4 regions of the Streptomyces sp. NPDC001890 genome follow, and region 1 is predicted to be linked to each of the others. Evidence: riboswitches for the same ligand, from Rfam matches in the RefSeq annotation. Region 1 holds a riboswitch; each other region holds the start of a gene.
What was found. Region 1 has a riboswitch for cyclic di-AMP ahead of ACFYY1_RS25755 (peptidoglycan DD-metalloendopeptidase family protein). Riboswitches for the same ligand answer to the same signal wherever they lie in the genome.
Positions count from the first base shown of each region.

Region 2: another riboswitch for cyclic di-AMP. It lies ahead of ACFYY1_RS07455 (NlpC/P60 family protein); the one in region 1 lies ahead of ACFYY1_RS25755 (peptidoglycan DD-metalloendopeptidase family protein).
Region 3: another riboswitch for cyclic di-AMP. It lies ahead of ACFYY1_RS36655 (M23 family metallopeptidase); the one in region 1 lies ahead of ACFYY1_RS25755 (peptidoglycan DD-metalloendopeptidase family protein).
Region 4: another riboswitch for cyclic di-AMP. It lies ahead of ACFYY1_RS27565 (transglycosylase SLT domain-containing protein); the one in region 1 lies ahead of ACFYY1_RS25755 (peptidoglycan DD-metalloendopeptidase family protein).

Region 1 covers NZ_JBIATE010000012.1:5,841-9,186, reverse strand. The annotation lists gene ACFYY1_RS25760 (SGNH/GDSL hydrolase family protein) at 1-99, opposite strand, end outside; gene ACFYY1_RS25755 (peptidoglycan DD-metalloendopeptidase family protein) at 289-1,209, opposite strand; cyclic di-AMP (ydaO/yuaA leader) riboswitch at 1,213-1,369, opposite strand; gene ACFYY1_RS25750 (alpha-galactosidase) at 1,667-3,346, opposite strand, start outside.
Region 2 covers NZ_JBIATE010000002.1:287,431-290,776, reverse strand. The annotation lists gene pcrA (DNA helicase PcrA) at 1-1,429, opposite strand, end outside; cyclic di-AMP (ydaO/yuaA leader) riboswitch at 1,678-1,842, shown strand; gene ACFYY1_RS07455 (NlpC/P60 family protein) at 1,850-3,004, shown strand; gene ACFYY1_RS07450 (hypothetical protein) at 3,065-3,346, opposite strand, start outside.
Region 3 covers NZ_JBIATE010000028.1:55,536-58,881, forward strand. The annotation lists gene ACFYY1_RS36650 (PP2C family protein-serine/threonine phosphatase) at 1-909, shown strand, start outside; cyclic di-AMP (ydaO/yuaA leader) riboswitch at 1,221-1,373, shown strand; gene ACFYY1_RS36655 (M23 family metallopeptidase) at 1,385-2,467, shown strand; gene ACFYY1_RS36660 (aldo/keto reductase) at 2,582-3,346, shown strand, end outside.
Region 4 covers NZ_JBIATE010000013.1:191,021-194,366, forward strand. The annotation lists gene ACFYY1_RS27560 (ABC-F family ATP-binding cassette domain-containing protein) at 1-736, opposite strand, end outside; cyclic di-AMP (ydaO/yuaA leader) riboswitch at 1,267-1,452, shown strand; gene ACFYY1_RS27565 (transglycosylase SLT domain-containing protein) at 1,457-1,948, shown strand; gene ACFYY1_RS27570 (FAD-dependent monooxygenase) at 1,994-3,151, opposite strand; gene ACFYY1_RS27575 (TetR/AcrR family transcriptional regulator) at 3,239-3,346, shown strand, end outside.

The DNA.
Region 1 (3,346 bases):
GACTCCCTCGGTGAAGCTGTCGCCAATCGCCGCGTACGACCCGATGACGCCCTGTCGATTGTTGACGCCACGTTGGTTTTTTCTCGAATCGTCTGCCACAAACGCTTATCCTGCACCGCCGAATGTGACCTACGCGACCGTAATAAAGGGTTGACGGGTGGTGAGATAGACCACCCGGTCAGTTTTTGGTAAAGGGGGAATAAGCAGAAGAGGCGGTGCGCCGCCGCGCACCGCCTCTTCCGTGTTGCTCAGGTCATGCTCTGTCGCTCAGCTGCCAGGCCGTTCGGCTCAGACGTAGATGCCGTGCGAGGCCAGGAAGGCGATCGGGTCGATGTCCGAGCCGTACGCCGGGCCCGTGCGGACCTCGAAGTGCAGGTGCGGGCCGGTGGAGTTGCCGGTGGAACCGGAGAGGCCGATCTGCTGGCCCACGGTCACGGTCTGACCCGCCGAGACGGAGAGCGAGGACAGGTGGCCGTACTGCGAGTAGTGGCCGTCGGCGTGCTTGACGACGACCTGGTTGCCGTACGCGCCGCCCCAGCCGGCGGTGACGACGGTTCCGGAGGTGATGGTCTTGACGCTGGTACCGGCGGCGACGGGGAAGTCGATTCCGCTGTGGCTGCCGCTGGACCAGTTGGAGCCGGAGGCGCGGTAGTTGGTGGTGTGGTTGCCGGGGACCGGGTGGACGTAACCGGAGCCGGTGCTCTGGGTGGCGGCCGGGGCGGAGGCCGGGGCCTTGGACTCCGGGGCGGCGGTGGAGGGCTTGGCCGGGGCGGCCTTCTCGACGGTCACCGAGGGCGCCTTCGACGGGAGGGCCGAGGCGGTGCCGGCGCCGGTGGGCGCGGTGTGGCCGGCGGCCTTGGCGCCGAGGGTCAGCTTCATGCCCGGGAAGATCAGACCGGGGTTCTCGCCGACGACCTCGCGGTTGTCCTGGTACAGCTTCTGCCAGCCGCCCTTGATCTGGTGCTCGGCGGCGATCTTCGACAGGTAGTCGCCGGAGACGACGGAGTACGTCGTGGTGGCGGCCTGCTTCTGCGCGGCCGGGGCGGCGTGCGCGACGGCGGCCGACTGCGGCGCGGCGGCCGGGGCGGCCTGGGCGCCGGTGGCACCGAGCAGCGGCAGTGCGACGACGGCGCCGCCGGCGCTCACCGCGGCGACGCCACGGGCGATGGTGCTGATCTTCGGACGACGGTGCTTACCCGATATGGGCATGGCGTGTTTCCTCTCCGGCGCCTGCGAGGTGAGCTGTCGGGTTCGGGCTGGAGATGCCCGGCCGCGCTGAGCGCGACTTCACCCCGAGCCGGCCGGATTTCTCCGGTCGGCGGCTTACCTGGTTCCCCCGCTCCTGCCACGCGATGAGTGGATGTGAATTCCGGACGGCGGCAGGATTAGGCGGTCCGACCGGATTGACGGTGACCGTAAGCGAGTCGGGACGACGAGAACAAGCCACGGGTTCCACACCGGAATCCACGCCCGGGAATTCGGCGCGGAATTCCGGTCACACTCCGTGGATTAAGGATCTTGGCTTTCCGCGCGGCGCACGGAATACCCGACCCTCCCGTCGCCACACACCGTCACGGATATGATCCCGCTCACGAGGCGCCCCCCATGTCCCTTATAAGCAGGCCATGTTCAGGCAAATCCCATCATTACGGACATATGCCGCCCATCATCCCCGGCGGAGCCTCAGCACCCGGGCGTCGAGATCACCCCGGAGTCCGGTGTGCAGCCCCTGGTGCAGCAGTGCCGAACCGTGGTGCACCTCCCCCGTGTCCAGGCAGGTGTACGTCGCCGAGGCGTCGAGCCCGCGCAGCCGCAGGACCGGGGGCCGCTCCCCGTACCGCTGCGCCTCCAGCCACATCAGGACCACGGCGTCGTCCCCGTGGACGTACTGGACCGCGCTCAGCGAGCCGCGCGGCTCACGCAGCCGGTACAGCGCGCCCTGCTGCACGACCGGCCGGATCTCCTTGTAGAGGTCCACCCAGGTCCGCGCCTCCGCCAGCTCCGCCTCGCTCCACCGGGTAAGGTCCCCGCCGACCCCGAGCACACCGGCCATCGCGCTCACGAAACGGAAGCGCAGCGAGCTGACCCTGCCGTTGAGCTGGTCGTTCGGGCTGTCGGTGACCCAGGCGGCCATCACCCGGGCCGGGTGGAGGTGGCCGAAGCCCTCCTGGATGGCGAGACGGTCGAGCGGGTCGGTGTTGTCGGAGGTCCACACCTGGTCCGTACGGGACAGGATCCCCAGGTCGATCCGGCCCCCGCCGCCCGAGCAGGATTCGAAGGCGACCGCGGGATGCGCGGCCCTGAGCCGGTCGATCAGTGCGTACAGGGCGTCCACATGCTCGATCCAGAGCTTCTGCGGGTACTCCTCGCCCGGCCAGCCCGCGTCGGTGAAGCAGCGGTTGAAATCCCATTTCACATAGTCGACGGGAGTTTCGGTGAGCAGTGTGTCCAGCTGTTCCCAGAGATATGCCTGCACATCGGGGCGGGCCAGATTGAGCACCAGCTGGTTGCGGTACTCCGTCCGCGCCCGCCCGGGGAAGTGCTGCACCCAGTCGGGATGCGCGCGATGGAGATCGCTGTCGGCATTGACCATTTCCGGCTCGACCCAGATACCGAACTGCATGCCGAGCCCGTGCACTTCGTCGGCGAGCGGCTTCAGCCCGCCGGGAAAACGGTCCGGATTCGGCGTCCAGTCGCCGAGCCCGGCCCGGTCGCTGGTCCGCTGCCCGAACCACGCGTCGTCCACGACGAACAGCTCGACGCCCATCGCGGCGGCCCGCTCGGCGAGGGCCCGCTGCTGGTCCAGCGAGATGTCGAAGCCCGTCGCCTCCCAGGAGTTGTAGAGCACCGGCCGCAGGTTCTCCGCGTCCGGGATCACATGGGCCAGCTGCCAGGCGTGCCAGGCGCGGCTCGTCCCGCCGAACCCCTGCCCGCTCCACAGACCGGCGAAGACGGGCGTGGTGTACGACTCCCCCGGCGCCAGCCGCAGCAGTCCGGAGTCGTCGTAGCCGGCGCCTCCGGTGATCTGTACGAGCCCGTCGGGCAGCCGCTGCACACAGATCCGCCACGACCCGGACCAGCCGAGCGCGCAGCCGTACACCTCGCCGTTCTCCTCGGTCGCGGCGCCGTCGGCGTCCAGCGCGACCCAGGGCAGGAACTGGTGGCCGGTGTGGCCCCGCCTGCTGGAGATGACGCTCTCGCCATGGATCAGCTCCGCCCGCTCCAGCCGCGATTCCGCCGCCCAGCGCCCGTGCAGCCGGCTCAGCCGCCAGCCGTCACGGGCCGGGAGCGACCACGCGGCCGCGTCGGCGCGCAGCAGTTCCAGCGGCGGGCCGTCCGGTCCGGC
Region 2 (3,346 bases), on a different contig from region 1:
GGCGCAGCGGGACGGTGTCCTCCGGATTGGCGAGGACGCGCAGGTAGGCCAGGATGTCCCGGACCTCCTTGCGCTCGTAGAAGCGCACGCCGCCGACGACCTTGTAGGGCAGGCCGACGCGGATGAAAATCTCTTCGAAGACGCGGGACTGCGCGTTCGTACGGTAGAAGATCGCGACGTCACCGGCCTTGGCGTCGCCCGCGTCGGTGAGCCGGTCGATCTCGTCGGCGACGAACTGCGCCTCGTCGTGCTCGGTGTCGGCGACGTAGCCGGTGATCCGGGCGCCCGTGCCGGCCTTGGTCCAGAGGTTCTTGGGGCGGCGGCTCTCGTTGCGCTCGATGACCGCGTTGGCGGCGGACAGGATCGTCTGCGTGGAGCGGTAGTTCTGCTCCAGGAGGATCGTCGTCGCGTTCGGGTAGTCCTCCTCGAACTGGAGGATGTTGCGGATGGTCGCGCCGCGGAAGGCGTAGATCGACTGGTCCGCGTCACCCACGACGCACAGCTCGGCCGGGGCGTCGCCCTCGCCCGCCGGGCCGACCAGCTCGCGTACGAGGGTGTACTGGGCGTGGTTGGTGTCCTGGTACTCGTCGACCAGGACGTGCCGGAAGCGGCGGCGGTAGTGCTCGGCGACGTCGGGGAACGCCTGGAGCAGGTGGACCGTCGTCATGATGATGTCGTCGAAGTCCAGCGCGTTGGCCTCGCGCAGCCGGGACTGGTACATCGCGTAGGCCTGGGCGAGGGTCTTCTCGAAGCCGTCCGCGGCCTGGCCGGCGAAGGTCTCCTCGTCGATCAGCTCGTTCTTCAGGTTGGAGACCTTGGCGGTGAACGACTTCGGCGGGAAGCGCTTGGGGTCCAGGTCGAGATCGCGGCAGACCAGGGCCATCAGCCGCTTGGAGTCGGCGGCGTCGTAGATCGAGAACGACGACGTGAATCCGAGCCGCTTCGACTCGCGGCGCAGGATGCGTACGCACGCGCTGTGGAAGGTCATGACCCACATCGCGTTGGCGCGCGGCCCGACGAGCTGCTCGACGCGCTCCTTCATCTCGCCGGCGGCCTTGTTGGTGAAGGTGATCGCCAGGATCTGGCCGGGGTGCACCCCGCGCTCCGCGAGGAGGTGGGCGATCCGGTGGGTCAGCACCCGGGTCTTGCCCGAGCCGGCCCCGGCGACGATGAGCAGCGGGGAGCCCGCGTGGACGACGGCGGCGCGCTGCTCGGTGTTCAGCCCGTCGAGGAGCGCCGCCGAGTCGATGACGGGGCGGTGCGCGCCGTCGCGGTAGTAGGCGTCCCTGGGCGGCGGGGGCCCGTCGAACACGCCCGCGAAGAGGTCCTCCGGCACCGCTTCGGGTGCGGAGTCCTCGGGGGGCGGCGGGGGCTCTTCCTCCGAGTGCTGGAGGCCGGCCAGGAAGCTGTCGTCAAAGAGGCTGCTCATCGCTTGTCGAGTCTAGGCCGCCCCACCGACACCCGGAGGCCGCATGACCAACCGCACACAGCACGGCGGACACACAGCGGGATCGGCCACCCACTCCACGTGAGGAATTCCGGGCCTCCGCCGCCCGTCGCGGCGAGGTCACGAAAATGTATCGGGCATATCGAACATCAACCTTCCCAGCGGCACCATGGGTTGGCTAGCGTGCTCGACCGGGCGGCCCGTACCCCCTTGAGGCGAACCACGCCGAGCGGGCGCCTGCGCCGAATCCGGACTGCCTCACGGGAGTTCGGAACCGGGGACCCATACGCAGCACCGGGGTGAATCGGTCCTTATCCCCCACTCGGACCGTAGGGCAGCCTTCCGTTCCGCCCGAACCCGACAGCTAACCCGGTAGGCGGTCCACGGAAGGAGATGCCGACCTTGGCATCCCATCGCAAGCCGCGCACCCGGGTGCGCACCACCGCACCGGCCGTCGGTCTCACCACGGCGGCCCTGGCGTCCGTGACCCTGCTCTCCACGCAGAGCGCGATGGCCGCGCCCGACCCGAAGCCCAGCGTCGAGGACGTCCAGAAGCAGGTCGACGACCTCTACCGGCAGGCGGGCACCGCGACCCAGCGGTACAACCAGGCGAAGGAAGCCTCCGCCACCCAGCACGCCAAGGTCGACGCCCTGCTGGACGACGTCGCCAAGCGCGCCGACAAGCTGAACGAGGCCCGCAGGACGCTCGGCACCTACGCGGCCGCGCAGTACCGCAACGGTTCCATAGCGCCGAGCGCCACGTTCTTCCTGGCCGACGACCCGCAGTCGTACTTCGACCAGAGCCAGCTGATGGACCGGATGACCAGCCGGCAGCAGAAGGCGATCACGGACTTCCGTGCGGAGCAGGCCAAGGCGTCGAAGAAGCGCGCCGAGGCGGTGCGGAGCCTGGAGACGCTGACGACGACGCAGGCCACGCTGCGCACCAGCAAGCAGGACGTCCAGACGAAGCTGGGCGAGGCGCGCACGCTGCTGTCGAAGCTGACCGCCGAGGAGAAGGCGCGGCTCGCGGAGATCGAGCGCAAGAAGGAGGCGGAGGCCGAGCGCAAGGCCCAGGAGCTGGCGAAGCAGCAGGCCGCCGCGAAGGCCGAGGCGGACCGCAAGGCCGAGGAGGCGGCGAAGGAGGCGGGGAGCGGCAGCGGTACGGGGACGGGCACCGGATCCGGAACCGGCTCGGACAGCGGCGCCACCACCAAGGCGGAGCAGGTCCTCGCCTTCGCCAGGGCCCAGATCGGCAAACCGTACGTCTGGGGCGCGACGGGCCCGTCGTCGTACGACTGCTCCGGGCTCACCCAGGCCGCGTGGAAGGCGGCGGGGGTCGACATCCCGCGCACCACGTGGGACCAGGTCGAGATCGGCACCCGGGTCGCCACGGCCGACCTGCGGCCGGGGGACCTCGTCTTCTTCTACGACGACATCAGCCACGTCGGCATCTACAAGGGCGATGGGATGATGATCCACGCGCCGAAGCCCGGGGCGAACGTGCGCGAGGAGTCGATCTACTACATGCCGATCTACGGCAGCGTGCGGCCCGCGTAGCGGGCCCGAGCACGCCGCGCCGCCCCGGTGCCCGGGGCGGCGCGGTGCGGTACGGCGGGATCAGACCCAGAGGGTGGCGATGAAGATGTTGAGGAGCGTCAGCCCGCCCACCGCCGCGAAGGCGCCCTTGTCGACCTTCTCCTCGTCCCGCTTGATGTAGACGAGCGCGAGGATGACGATCAGGACCAGCATCTTGACGCCGATCTTGATGTTGTTGACGTGGTTGCCGTCGGCCTCGTTGAGCCCGACCAGTGCGACACCGGTGACCAGCATGGTCAGAGCGCCGTGCAGCATCGCCGGGACGAACCGGGCCGTGCCCGCGCCCATCGCCTTCATCTGGGT
Region 3 (3,346 bases), on a different contig from region 1:
AGCTCGTTGCCGGAAGCCGTGCCGTTGATCGAGCTGCTCACCCTGGCCACCGTTTCGATCCTCGCGGTGGTGATCAACGGGGTCGTGCGGCGCGGCAACGAGCAGCTGGCCTCCGCGCGGTACATCGCGGAGACGGCGATGCGCGCGGTGCTGCCGAAGCCGTCCGACCGGATCGGCGGACTGCATGTCGCGGCGCGGTACGAGGCGGCTCAGGCGGACGAGTTCGTCGGCGGTGACCTGTTCGCCGTGGCGGACACCCCGCACGGGGTGCGGCTGGTGGTCGGTGACGTACGGGGGAAGGGGCTCGACGCCGTCGAGACGGTGGCGGTGGTCATCGGGGCGTTCCGCGAGGCGGCCGAGCAGGAATCCTCGTTGGAGGGGGTGGCGGGGCGGCTGGAGCGGGCGCTGGCGCGGGAGGAGGCGCGGCGGGGCGGGCTCGATGTGCTGGAGGGCTTCATCACCGCCGTGCTGGCCGAGATCCCGTACGGGCTGTCCCGGGTGCGGATCGTCAACCGGGGGCACCCCGAGCCGATCCTGCTGCATTCGGACGGGGCGCTGGAGGTGCTGAAGCCCTCCGTGCCCGCGCTGCCGATCGGGATGGGGCTGGGGGTGTGGCCGGAGTGCACGGACGAGTGGGAGCTGCCGGCCGGGACGACTCTGCTCCTCTACACGGACGGCCTCTCGGAGGCGCGGGACGCCGAGGGGGTCTTCTACGATCCGGCGGCCCGGCTGCGCGGGCGGATCTTCCCGGGGCCCGAGGAGCTGCTGTCCGCCCTGACCGATGACGTGCGGCTGCACACGGGCGGCGAGACGACCGACGACATGGCGTTGCTCGCGGTCGCACGCCCGGCCGAGGGGCAGCCGGACCGGCGGAGGACCGTGCGGATCGTCGGTGCCGAGGAGACGTGAGGGGTGGGCGGAGGAATGAGGGGGTGCGGGAAACGTGAGGAGACGTGAGGTGTGGGCGGGGGTGGTGGTGTGATGGGGTGATGCCACCGTGCGTAACTGAAAGGCACCGCTCCGCATAACGTTTGACGCAACGTCAGAAACGGGGTAGTGGCTGAGGGTCGGTCAACTCGTCCGATTCCGCCCGCTTGTGCCCCGTAAAGTCCAGGCCAAAGAAGTGAACGATCAGTGGGAACGGCTTGGAATACGGCCCCGGTGTCTATTAACGTTCGATAACGCAGCGCGGTCGTCCCAGCCGTCATCAGTGGCGGCGCCGTGCGCGAGCGCCGAATTCCGCAAGGGAACCGGGGAACCACCTACATGGGGTGAATCGGACACCTGTGTCTCGTGAGAGGCAGAGGGGCCCGTAGGAGACCTTCCTGCTCCGAACCCGTCAGCTAACCCGGTAGGCGAGAAGGAAGGAAAGGAGTGCGCCCCCGTGGCGTCCAACAAGCCTGCCCCCGAGGCCCCGTCCCGGTTCGATCACGACTACGGCACCGGGCCCGAAGGCAACTTCACCGGTGGGTTCACCAGTGAGCCCGACCGTGGCTGGGACGAGTGGAACCCCACCGAGGAGTCCGTCCGCCCGGTGCGCGGCAAGCACCGCGTCGCCAAGCAGCGCAACGGGCTCGCCCGCAGTTCCACGGTGCTGGGTGTCGGCGTCATAGCGGCGGTCGGTGCGGGTGGCATGGCCTCCGCGCAGAGCAAGCCGCCGGTCTCCATCTCCATGCCCGACGCCATCACGGACAACCTCCCCGACGCCAAGTCCCTTCCCGGCGTGGGCGCCCTGTTCTCCGGCGAGTCCGAGACGGACAAGTCCGAGGTCGCGGCCGCCGCCGCCCCGCTCACCACCGCCGGCATCACCACCGCCGAGGCGGAGCAGGGCACGACGGACGCGGGTGAGGCGCTCCGCGCCCGCATCCTCCAGCAGGCCGAGCAGCAGCAGGACGCCGCCGACGCCGAGGCCAAGGCGGCCGAGGAGAAGAGGGCCGCGGAGAAGGCGGCCGCCGAGGCCCAGAAGCAGCAGGACGAGGCCCAGGCCAAGGCCGCCGCCGAGAAGAAGAAGGCGGAGGAGGAGGCCAGGAAGAAGGCGGAGGCCGCCCGGCTCGCCAAGCTCGCCGCCAGCTACGCCATCCCGACCTTCTCGTACACGATCACCTCGACCTACGGCCAGGCCGGTTCGATGTGGTCCTCCGGCTACCACACCGGCCTCGACTTCGCCGCCCCGACCGGCACCCCGATCAAGGCCGTCCACGGCGGCACGATCAAGTCGGCGGGCCTGGCCGGCTCGTACGGCTACCGCACCGTGCTGGAGCTGGAGGACGGTACGGAGATCTGGTACTGCCACCAGTCCTCGATCGGCGTCAGCGTCGGCCAGAAGGTCACCACCGGTGACACCATCGGCCGGGTCGGCGCGACCGGCAACGTGACGGGCCCCCACCTCCACCTGGAGGTCCACACCGCCGACGGCACGGGCATCGACCCGATGGCCTGGCTCCGCAGCAAGGGCCTCAACCCCTGAGAACCCCGGCAGTCCTGACGCTCACCCCCCGACGTCAGGGCTGCCGGTCTTTTGTGGGCGGCCTGCCATGAGTGATTCGGAATAGCGCGCCATCCGGAATCCGTTGATCCACTTATGACTTCTCTTCGTAAGCTGGGCCCTTCCGACCTCCAGGTCTTCCCGCTCGCTCTCGGTGGCAACGTCTTCGGCTGGACCGCCGACGAGGCGCAGTCGTTCGCGGTGCTGGACGCGTACGCCGCGGCCGGCGGCAACTTCATCGACACCGCCGACGGGTACTCCGCCTGGGTCCCGGGCAACGAGGGCGGCGAGTCCGAGACCGTCATCGGCAAGTGGCTGGCCGCGCGCGGCAACCGCTCCGACATCGTCGTCGCCACGAAGGTCAGTACCCACCCCCGGTACCAGGGGCTCGCGCCCGCCAACATCAAGGCCGCGGCCGAGGAATCGCTGCGCCGGCTCGGCACCGAGTACATCGACCTCTATTACACGCACTTCGACGACGAGACCGTGCCGGTCGAGGACATCATCACCGCCCTGGACCAGCTGGTGAAGGAGGGCAAGGTCCGCGAGATCGCCGCCTCCAACATCGGCCCCGCGCGGCTCCAGGCGTCCCTGGACTTCTCGGAGCGCGAGGGGCTGGCCCGTTACGTCGCCCTTCAGCCGCACTACAACCTGGTCTCCCGCGACACGTACGAGGGCGAGCTCCAGGACACGGTGGCCCGCGCCGGGCTCGGCGCTGTGCCGTACTTCGCCCTGGCCTCCGGATTCCTCACCGGCAAGTACCGTCCGGGCACGTCGGTGGAGAGCGCGCGGGCGGAGGGTGCCCGCGCGCACCTGGAGTCGGAGCGCGGGCAGAAGGTCCTGGCAGCGCTGGACAAGGTC
Region 4 (3,346 bases), on a different contig from region 1:
TCCGTCCTGCGGCCTCCTGTTCGGCGGCCACGGCCTCCTCGTACGCCGACCAGCAGCCGCCGTACCAGTTCACCGAACCGGTGCGCAGCTCGGCGATGCGGTCGACGCGCTCCAGCAGTTCCCGGTCGTGGCTGACCACGACGAGCACGCCCGAGCGCCAGGAGTCGACGGCTTCGTAGAGGCTGCGGCGCGCGAACGCGTCGAGGTTGTTGGTGGGTTCGTCCAGGAGCAGGACGTCGGGGCGCTCCAGCAGCAGTGCGGCCAGCCGGAGCAGAACGGTCTCCCCTCCGGACAACTGCCCCACGGTGCGGTCCAGTTCGATGCCGCCGAGGCCGAGCGATCCCAGTGTCGCCAGGGCCCGTTCCTCGATGTCCCAGTCGTCGCCGATCGTCTCGAAGTGCTTGTCGTCGACGTCCCCGGTCTCGATGGCGCGCAGCGCGTCGCGCCGCTCGGCGATGCCCAGGGCCCGGTCCACCCGCAGTGTGGTGTCGAGGGTGATGTCCTGCGGGAGGTGGGCGAGGGTACCGCCGACGCTCACCGATCCCTGGGACGGGCGCAGTCGACCGGTGAACAGCCGCAGCAGGGTGGACTTGCCCGCGCCGTTGGTGCCGACGAGCCCGACGCGCCCCCGGCCGATGCTGAGCGAGAGCCCGTCGAAGACGGTGGTGCCGTCCGGCCACCGGAAGGCCAGGGCCGAGCAGGTGAGGGAGGCGTGGGGGGTGGTGGGTGTCGCCATGGTGTTCCTCGCATTCGCAAGCGCAGTGAAGGGGGGCTTCGTATGCGAGCACCACGCGGCGACCGGGCAGCGGAAGGAGGTGCGGCGGTCCTGAAGATCGAGGGACGGCTCCTGCACCGAGGTCGCATCCACGCGGGGTCACGGGCAGCGCGAAGCACTGCTACGGCGTGACGGGCGTACGGGCGAAGCCGTACGGCGTGATGTTCGCGAACCTCAGATGCGCAACGTCCACCTCGATCGGAGACAACAGGACATCAAAACTGTAACGGCCGGGCGGAGGTGTGGCAATGTCACCCGGCCTCGGCGATCGCGGGGCGAAATGCCCGCTTTTGTGAATTCGTGGCGCGAGTCACGTTCGGCCCGTGGGGAGCCGTGCCCCGTGAATGGGTTCCCGTTCCGCACAAGGGGAGTGGGGTGTGCGGTGTGAGGTGGATTACCGAAATTCCCGTTAATCGATCTTGTGGGTGAATTGCATTCGGAAATTGGGGTCTTGTCCCATTCGGCTTTCCTCGCCTACGGTCACCGTCAATCCGGACGGAACGCCGAATCCTGCCGCCGTCCGGCAATCCGACCACTCATGTACGGCAGGAGCGGGGGACCCAGGTAAGCCGCCGGTCCGGAACCCGGAACGGCTCGGGGTGAAGCCGCGCTCGTGTGCGGCCAGGCATCTCCAGCCTGAACCCGACAGCTCACCTCGCAGGCGACGGAGAGGAATCCACCATGTCCGCAACGGGTACGTACCGTCGTCGCAAGTCCACCCCGCTGACCCGCGGTTTCATAGCCGTGGGCACGGGCGCCGCCGCCCTCCTGCTGCCGCTGCTCGGTGCCCACACCGCCTCGGCGGCTCCGGTGCAGTCCGCCGCCGCACCGGCCGCGCAGTCCGCGACGTACACCAACGATCTGGACGGCTGGATCAAGGAGTCGCTGGCCGTCATGGCCGAGCACAACATCCCGGGCAGCTACGACAGCATCCACCGCAACATCATGCGCGAGTCGTCCGGCAACCCCCGGGCCATCAACAACTGGGACTCGAACGCCGCCGCCGGGACGCCGTCCAAGGGCCTCCTCCAGATCATCGATCCGACGTTCCGGGCCTACCACGTGCCCGGGACCTCGATGGACAGCTACGACCCGGTCGCCAACATCACGGCCGCGTGCAACTACGCGGCCGCCAGGTACGGCTCCATCGACAACGTCTTCGGGGCGTACTGACGCACGCGACACCACCGCCGCACGGCCGGGGCTCCGCCCCCGGGGTCAGCCCGGCCCCGGGGGCGTCCAGTCGGCGTGGCGGAGGACCGCGCGGACGGTGACACGGGACGGCGCGAGACGCATCGCCGTATTGCGCAGCGCGACGGCCACCGGGTGGGAGAGCTGCTGACCCATCCGGCCGGCCTGCCGCGCGGCCCGTGCGACCGACTGGCTGCGGGGCCGGCGCTCCGCGTCGTAGCGGCCGAGTGCCGACTCGACGGTCGCTGCGCCGGACAGTGCGGCGGCCAGTGTCGCCGCGTCCTCCAGCGCCTGGCAGGCCCCCTGGCCGAGGTTCGGGGTCATGGCGTGCGCGGCATCGCCGAGCAGGGCCACCCGGCCCGCCACGTAGGAGGGAAGCGGGACGACCAGCTCGTGGACGTCATGGTGCAGGACGGCCTCGGGCCGGGTCGCCGCCAGCAGGGCGGGAATGGGGTCGTGCCAGCCGTCGAACCGGCGGCGGACCTCCGCCAGCGGGTCCGGGTGGCGCACGCCGGCGGGCGCGTTGAGCACCGCGTGCCACTCGGCCCGGCCGTCGGCGAAGGCGATGTGACCGAACTCGGCCCCCGGTCCCCAGGTCAGCTCGAAGTCGGTACGAAGGTCGACCGGTGACTCCGTGATGGCGCGCAGCACCGTCGACCCGCTGTGCGCCGCACCGGGGTGCCCCGGGAAGAGCAGGCCGCGCAACCGGCTGCTGATCCCGTCTGCGGCCACGACCAGGTCCGCCTCCAGCCGGGTGTCACCGGCGGCCAGCCGCACCCGCGAGGCGTCGGAGCGGTCGACGGACGTCACCTCGGACCCGATGACCAGGGACTCGGGGGGCAGGGCGGCGCGCAGCAACCGGTGCAGCTCGGCCCGGGGGATGCCCATGATCGGGGTCCCCAGCTCACGTTCCAGTGCCGCACCGTCCATGCGCGCCAGCAGGCGGCCGTCCGGGGTGCGGGTGCCACCGGTGTACTGCGGCCGCGCGGCCGCGCGCACCGCCGCGCCGACACCGAGGGCGTCCAGCGCGCGCATGCCGTTGGCGTGCAGGGAGATGCCCGCGCCCGCGTCGTCGAGGGTGCGGGCGCGTTCGACGACCGTCACCTCCCAGCCGATGAGCCGCAGCCCGATCGCGGCGGCCAGCCCGCCGATGCCGCCGCCGACCACCACCGCGCCGTTGCCCATGCCGGGTCCCCTCTCGTGCCCTGCCTCGACCTTCTACAGCTGTAGAAAGAGCGTACTACGTCGTCTCTACAGGTGTAGAAAGGGGTGATGACCACAGATCGACGGACCGTCCTGGCCGATGCCGCCATCCAGGTGCTGGCCGAGGAGGGGATGCGGGGCCTGACCCATCGGGCCGTGGACCGGGCGGCCGGCCTG